DNA from 2 places in the Streptomyces sp. NBC_00224 genome. Region 1 is predicted to be linked to the other one. Evidence: riboswitches for the same ligand, from Rfam matches in the RefSeq annotation. Region 1 holds a riboswitch; the other holds the start of a gene.
The links. A riboswitch is a leader RNA that binds a small molecule or an ion and turns the genes downstream of it on or off. The one in region 1 is predicted to bind glycine.
Positions count from the first base shown of each region.

Region 1 (3,398 bases):
GGTCGCGGATCTCGCCGAGGCGGGCGAGGACGAGCTCGTACGGCTGCTCGGCAAGGCGCACGGGGCGTCGCTGCACCGGATGGCGCTCGGGCTCGACGACCGGCCGGTGGTGGCCGAGCGGGACACCAAATCCGTGTCGGTCGAGGACACCTTCGACGTGGATCTGCACGACCGGGTGCGGGTGATGAACGAGGTGGGGCGGCTCGCCGACCGGTGTGTGCAGCGCCTGCGGGCGTCCGGGCACTCGGGCCGCACGATCGTCCTGAAGGTCCGCAGGTACGACTTCTCGACGCTGACCCGGTCGGAGACGCTCAGGGGGCCCACGGACGACCCCGCGGTGGTGCGCGAGGCGGCCGGCCGGCTGCTCGACTCCGTGGACACGACGGGCGGCGTGCGCCTCCTGGGGGTCGGGGTCAGCGGCCTCGCGGACTTCACGCAGGAGGACCTCTTCGCCCAGGCGGCCGGTGAGCGGGAGGCGGTGGAGGAGGCGGCCGTCGAGGCGGAGACGGCTCCGGCCGCCCCCGAGCAGGCGGAGGCGGCGGACCCGGCAGAGCGGCGCTGGGTGGCCGGGCACGATGTGCGCCACCGCGAGTTCGGCCCCGGCTGGGTGCAGGGCAGCGGGGTGGGGCGGGTGACCGTCCGGTTCGAGACGCCCACGGCGACCGTGCCCGGACGGGTGCGGACGTTCCGGGTGGACGACCCCGACCTGGAGCCGTCCGAGCCGCTGCCGCTGGTGGCCGGGCCAGGGGACGCGGAGGCGGAGGCGGGTGGCGCGGAGGGTCAGGTGTCGTCCTCCTCGCCCGCGAGCCGTCCGAAGTCCCGGTCGGGGCCGGGGAGCGGATCGGGGGCGGCGATGTCCAGACCGTAGTGGTGGTAGAGCTGCAGCTCCTGTTCGGGGGAGAGGTGGCGGCCGACGCCGAAGTCGGGAGCGTCCTTGATCAGCGCCCGGTCGTAGGGGATGTGCAGGCCCTCGTCGACGAGGGTGCTGGGCTCCAGCGGGACGAAGGCGTCCCGGCTGAACAGGCCGGTGCGTACGGCGGCCCACTCGGGCACTCCGGTGGCGTCGTCGAGGTAGACCTCGTCCACCGTGCCGATCTTGTTGCCGTTGCGGTCGAACGCCTTGCGGCCGATCAGGCTGCGCGGATCGATATCGGTCTGCACGGTCCCTCCAACTGGTCGCAACTGCTCGTAAGTACTACGAAAGTGCACATCGCGGGCGTCGGCCACTCGAAGGATCAGGGCCTGAACGCGCTGGTACCCTGGCGATGGCTGCTGACCCCGCGCGGGAGAGTCCTTCGGAAAGAAGTCCGGAGGCGCCGAAGGAGCAAATCCTCCCCGGAATCTCTCAGGCACACGTACCGCGCGGACGAGGTCACTCTGGAAAGCAGGACGGGGGACGTGCGGGCATACGCCTGTGCGCGCACCCTTCCTCACCGACGGTGAAAGCCGGGACGCCCCCACGCGCCCCGGTGAAACTCTCAGGTTGAGATGACAGAGGGGGAGGCCGTCCGGGCATCCGCGCCGTGGTGCCCCTCGCAGGTCGTGCAGACCAGGAGGCCTCCGTTATGACCGCCAACCGCATGCCGCTCACCGAGCTAGAGCGTGGCATCCCCTTCGAGCAGCGTCACATCGGGCCCGACGCCGAGGCCCAGGCGAAGATGCTCGCGCAGGTCGGCTACGGCTCGCTCGACGAGCTGACCGCCGCGGCCGTGCCGGACGTGATCAAGAGCGCCGAGGCGCTGGGTCTGCCCGGCGCCCGCACCGAGGCCGAGGTCCTGGCCGAGCTGCGTACTCTCGCCGACCGCAACAAGGTCCTGGCCCCGATGATCGGCCTGGGCTACTACGGCACGTTCACCCCGCCGGTGATCCTGCGCAACGTCATGGAGAACCCGGCCTGGTACACCGCGTACACGCCGTACCAGCCGGAGATCTCGCAGGGCCGTCTGGAGGCGCTGCTCAACTTCCAGACCGTCGTCGCCGACCTCACCGGGCTGCCCACCTCCGGCGCCTCGCTGCTCGACGAGGGCACCGCGGCCGCCGAGGCGCTCGCGCTCTCGCGCCGCGTCGGCAAGGTCAAGGGCGGGGTCTTCCTCGTCGACGCGGACACGCTGCCGCAGACCGTCGCCGTCATAGAGACGCGCGCCGAGCCGACCGGTGTCGAGGTCGTCGTCGCCGACCTGAGCCACGGCATCCCGGCCGAGGTGGCCGAGCGCGGTGTCTTCGGTGTGCTGCTCCAGTACCCGGGCGCCTCCGGCCAGGTCCGCGACCTCAAGCCGGTCATCGACGAGGCCCACGAGCTGGGCGCGATCGTCACCGTCGCCGCCGACCTGCTCGCCCTGACCCTGCTGACCTCGCCCGGCGAGCTCGGCGCGGACATCGCGGTGGGCACCACCCAGCGCTTCGGCGTCCCGATGGGCTTCGGCGGCCCGCACGCCGGCTACATGGCGGTCCAGGAGAAGTTCGCCCGCAGCCTGCCCGGCCGCCTGGTCGGCGTCTCCGTCGACGCGGACGGCAACCGGGCGTACCGCCTGGCCCTGCAGACCCGCGAGCAGCACATCCGCCGCGAGAAGGCCACCAGCAACATCTGTACGGCGCAGGTCCTGCTCGCCGTCATGGCGGGCATGTACGCGGTCTACCACGGTCCGGACGGCCTGCGGCAGATCGCCCGCCGCACCCACCGGTACGCGGTGATCCTCGCCGAGGGGCTGCGCGCCGCCGGTGTGGAGGTCGTGCACGGCTCGTACTTCGACACGCTGACCGTCCGGGTCCCCGGCAAGGCCGCCGAGGCCGTCGCCGCCGCCCGTGACGGCGGGGTCAACCTGTACCTGGTCGACGCCGACACCGTCTCGATCGCCTGCGACGAGACCACCGACCGCGACCGCGTCGCCGCCGTCTGGGCCGCCTTCGGCGCCGAGGGCGACATCGAGGCGCTGGACACCGCGGCCGCGGACACGCTGCCGGGCGCGCTGCTGCGCACCGACGACGTCCTGACCCACCCGGTCTTCCACCAGCACCGCTCCGAGACCGCGATGCTGCGCTACCTGCGCAAGCTCGCCGACCGCGACTACGCGCTGGACCGCGGCATGATCCCGCTCGGCTCCTGCACCATGAAGCTGAACGCGACCACCGAGATGGAGCCGGTCACCTGGCCCGAGTTCGGCCAGATGCACCCCTTCGCGCCGGCCGAGCAGGCCGGGGGCTACCTCACGCTCATCCACGAGCTGGAGGAGCGCCTCGCCGAGGTCACCGGGTACGACGCGGTGTCGATCCAGCCCAACGCCGGTTCGCAGGGCGAGCTCGCGGGTCTGCTCGCGGTCCGCGCCTACCACCGGGCCAACGGCGACGAGCAGCGCACGGTCTGCCTCATCCCGTCCTCCGCGCACGGCACCAACGCCGCC
Region 1 covers NZ_CP108106.1:2,056,629-2,060,026, reverse strand. The annotation lists gene OG965_RS09190 (DNA polymerase IV) at 1-868, shown strand, start outside; gene OG965_RS09185 (PRC-barrel domain-containing protein) at 781-1,161, opposite strand; glycine riboswitch at 1,274-1,371, shown strand; gene gcvP (aminomethyl-transferring glycine dehydrogenase) at 1,566-3,398, shown strand, end outside.

Region 2 (3,398 bases), 4.2 Mb from region 1:
AGTAGCGGCGCCCCGGGTAGCCCTCGGCGTACTTGTTGGTGAGGACCGAGCCCTGGGCCTCCATGACCGCGACCGGAGCGAAGTTCTCCGAGGCGATCATTTCGAGGGTGGACTGCTGACGGTGGAGCTCGGCGTCGACGGCGGCGGCGACGTCCGGGTCCAGCTCATGGAGGGACTGGTTCAGAAGCGACATCAGAAGATCCCTGGAGTGGTAGGTCAGCCGGCGGTGAAGGCGGTGTACTCGTCGGAGGAGAGCAGGTCGCCCGGCTCGTCCGTGACGCGCACCTTGAACAGCCAGCCACCCTCGAACGGGGCGGAGTTCACCAGCGACGGGTCCTCCACGACGTCCTGGTTGGCGGCGACGACCTCGCCCGTGACCGGGGAGTACAGGTCGCTGACCGACTTGGTCGACTCCAGCTCGCCGCAGGTCTCGCCCGCGGTCACCGTGTCACCGACCTCCGGGAGCTGGACGAACACCACGTCACCGAGCGCGTTGGCCGCGTGCTCCGTGATGCCGACCGTCGAGACGCCGTCCTCGGCGCCCGACAGCCACTCGTGCTCCTTGCTGTAGCGCAGCTGCTGGGGGTTGCTCATGACCTGAATTCTCCTGTACGAGGGGGAGTGGTGGTGAACAGAGAAGTCTTGCGGTGCGTGTGCGAGGGGTCACTTCTGGCGCTTGTAGAACGGCAGCGCCACGACCTCGTACGGCTCATGCGTACCGCGAATGTCGACGCCGACGCCGGAGGTGCCCGGTGCGGCGTGCGCGGCGTCCACGTACGCCATGGCGATCGGCTTGCCCAGCGTCGGCGACGGGGCGCCCGAGGTGACCTCGCCGACGACCTCGCCCCCCGTGACCACGGAGAATCCGGCGCGCGGCACCCGGCGGCCCTCGGCGATCAGGCCGACCAGCTTGCGCGGGGCCTTGGCGGCGGCGCGCTCGGCGGCGGCCTCCAGGGCCTTGCGGCCCACGAAGTCGCCCTCCTTCTCGAACTTCACGACCCGGCCGAGCCCCGCGTCGAACGGGGTGAGCGCGGTGGTCAGCTCGTGCCCGTACAGCGGCATGCCCGCCTCCAGGCGCAGCGTGTCGCGGCAGGACAGACCGCACGGCACCAGGCCCGCGTCCTTGCCCGCGTCGGTGAGCGCGCGCCACAGCTGCTCGGCGTCGGCCGGGGCCACGAAGAGCTCGAAGCCGTCCTCGCCGGTGTAGCCCGTACGGGCGATCAGCGCCGGGACACCGGCCACGGTGCCGGGCAGGCCCGCGTAGTACTTCAGGCCGTCCAGGTCGGCGTCGGTGAGCGACTTCAGGATGCCGGGGGACTCGGGGCCCTGAATGGCGAGGAGGGCGTAGGCGTCCCGGTCGTCCCGTACGACCGCGTCGAAGGCGGCCGCGCGCTCGGTGATCGCGTCCAGCACGATCTGGGCATTGCCGGCGTTGGCGACGACCATGTACTCGTCCTCGCCGAGGCGGTAGACGATCAGGTCGTCGACGATGCCGCCGTCCTCCTGGCAGATCATCGTGTAGCGGGCGCGGCCCACGCCGATGGTGCTCATGTTGCCGACCAGCGCGTAGTCCAGCGCCTTGACGGAGTCCGGGCCGGTGACGGTGATCTCGCCCATGTGGGAGAGGTCGAAGAGACCGGCCCGGGTACGGACGGCGTTGTGCTCGTCGCGCTCGCTGCCGTACCGCAGCGGCATGTCCCAGCCGGCGAAGTCGGTCATGGTCGCGCCCAGCGAACGGTGAGTTGCGTCAAGGGCGGTGAGACGGGGATTGCTCATGAGGGTGTGGCTCCCAGGGCATGACGGCGAGGACGATCCTCCCCATCTGTCATCGGAACCTGAGAGGTTCGCCGGGAGACCCGGCTTGCACCTTGGGTGGAGCCGCGCCGTCTGAGAACGTGCGGCCCGCTTTTCAGATCTGCCTCATCCACGCGGTACGGGGCCTGAGAGATTCAAGGGAGGGACTTGCTCCTTCGGCGCCCCGCGATCCTCCCGGCCTTCTGGGGCCTTGGGGGAACTGCTGGGGACTCTCCCGCGTGGATTCAAGCGGCCGGTATGCAGTTTGGCGCGCACATCATTGCACGCCTCCCCCGGGCATCACATCACCTGAGTCTCATTACCATCCTTTTACGCGCATGGGGAAAGGGTCGTCCGACCCGGCAGGGGGAGCACCGATGACGGTTCACACGACGGCGGCGGCGCAGGCGGAGGTCCCGGTTCCGGCGGTACGGGACCTGCGCGGCCGGGACGGTCGCTCACCGCACACGCTCCGGTTCGCCGAGGGGGACGTGGTGGTGGTCTCCGGCCTGCCCGGCAGCGGCAAGACGACTCTGCTGCGCCGGGCCGTCACCGGCGTCGGCATCGACTCGCAGGACACCCGCCGCGCCTGGGAGGCCAGGATGGGCGGTGTGCCGTACGCGCTGTACCGCCCGGTGGTGCGGGTCGCCCACTTCCTGCGGATGCACCGGGCGCTGCGGTCGGGCGGGGGCCTCGCCGTCCACGACTGCGGCACCCACGCCTGGGTGCGCTGGTCGCTGGCGAAGGGTGCGGCACGGGAGGGCCGCTCACTGCACCTGGTGCTCCTCGACGTCACCCCGGAGACGGCCCTGGCGGGCCAGGTGGCCCGCGGCCGCAAGGTCTCCTCGTACGCCTTCGCCCGCCACGCCAGGGCGGTGCCCCGGCTGATAGCGGCGGTGGCGGAGGGCCGCCTGCCCCGGGGGGTGGCGTCGGCGGTACTGCTGGACCGCACGGCGGCGGAGACCGTGGGCCGAATCGCTTTCGGGGAGAGCGCTACGCGCCGCTAAGGTTTCGGTACGGGGGATCCACACCCCCCTGTTTTCAGGGGCGCGGGGCTGTGCCATTTGCGGCTCCGCCGCGGGGGCGCGACCCGCCGTACCCCCTAGGGGCGCGGGGCTGTGACATTTGCGGCTCCGCCGCGCGGGCGCGACCAGCCCAAGACGGCACGCAGACAAAGGACAGGCACATGGAATTCCCGCACCCCCAGGGCGGCGGAGGCTGGCCGGGCAACGAGCTGGAGGAGGCGCTGGCCGCCTCGCTCGGCGTCCCGGGTGCGGGCCCCCGCCTGATAGAGGTCCTCGGCCGCAACCCCGTCTGGATCCCCCTCCCCAACGGCGGCAGCCGGGACAGCGCCGACCTCGACCTCCCCACCATGGAGATCGCCGGCTCCCCCTACGTCCCCGTCTACAGCTCCGAGCAGCAGTTCCTCCAGTGCGTCGGCCCGCACATGTCGTTCGCCGTCGCCCCCGCCGTGGAGTTCGCCCGAGGGCTGCCGCCGCAGCTGGGCATCGCGCTGAACCCGGAGGGCGCGGTCGGCGTACCGCTGCCGCCGCCCGCCGTGGCCGAGCTGTGCCGCACCGGGCGCACCGCCCTCGACGGGCCTG
Region 2 covers NZ_CP108106.1:6,295,947-6,299,344, forward strand. The annotation lists gene glyA (serine hydroxymethyltransferase) at 1-193, opposite strand, end outside; gene gcvH (glycine cleavage system protein GcvH) at 217-594, opposite strand; gene gcvT (glycine cleavage system aminomethyltransferase GcvT) at 664-1,776, opposite strand; glycine riboswitch at 1,920-2,042, opposite strand; gene OG965_RS28240 (AAA family ATPase) at 2,172-2,801, shown strand; gene OG965_RS28245 (enhanced serine sensitivity protein SseB) at 2,981-3,398, shown strand, end outside.
Region 2: another riboswitch for glycine. It lies ahead of gcvT (glycine cleavage system aminomethyltransferase GcvT); the one in region 1 lies ahead of gcvP (aminomethyl-transferring glycine dehydrogenase).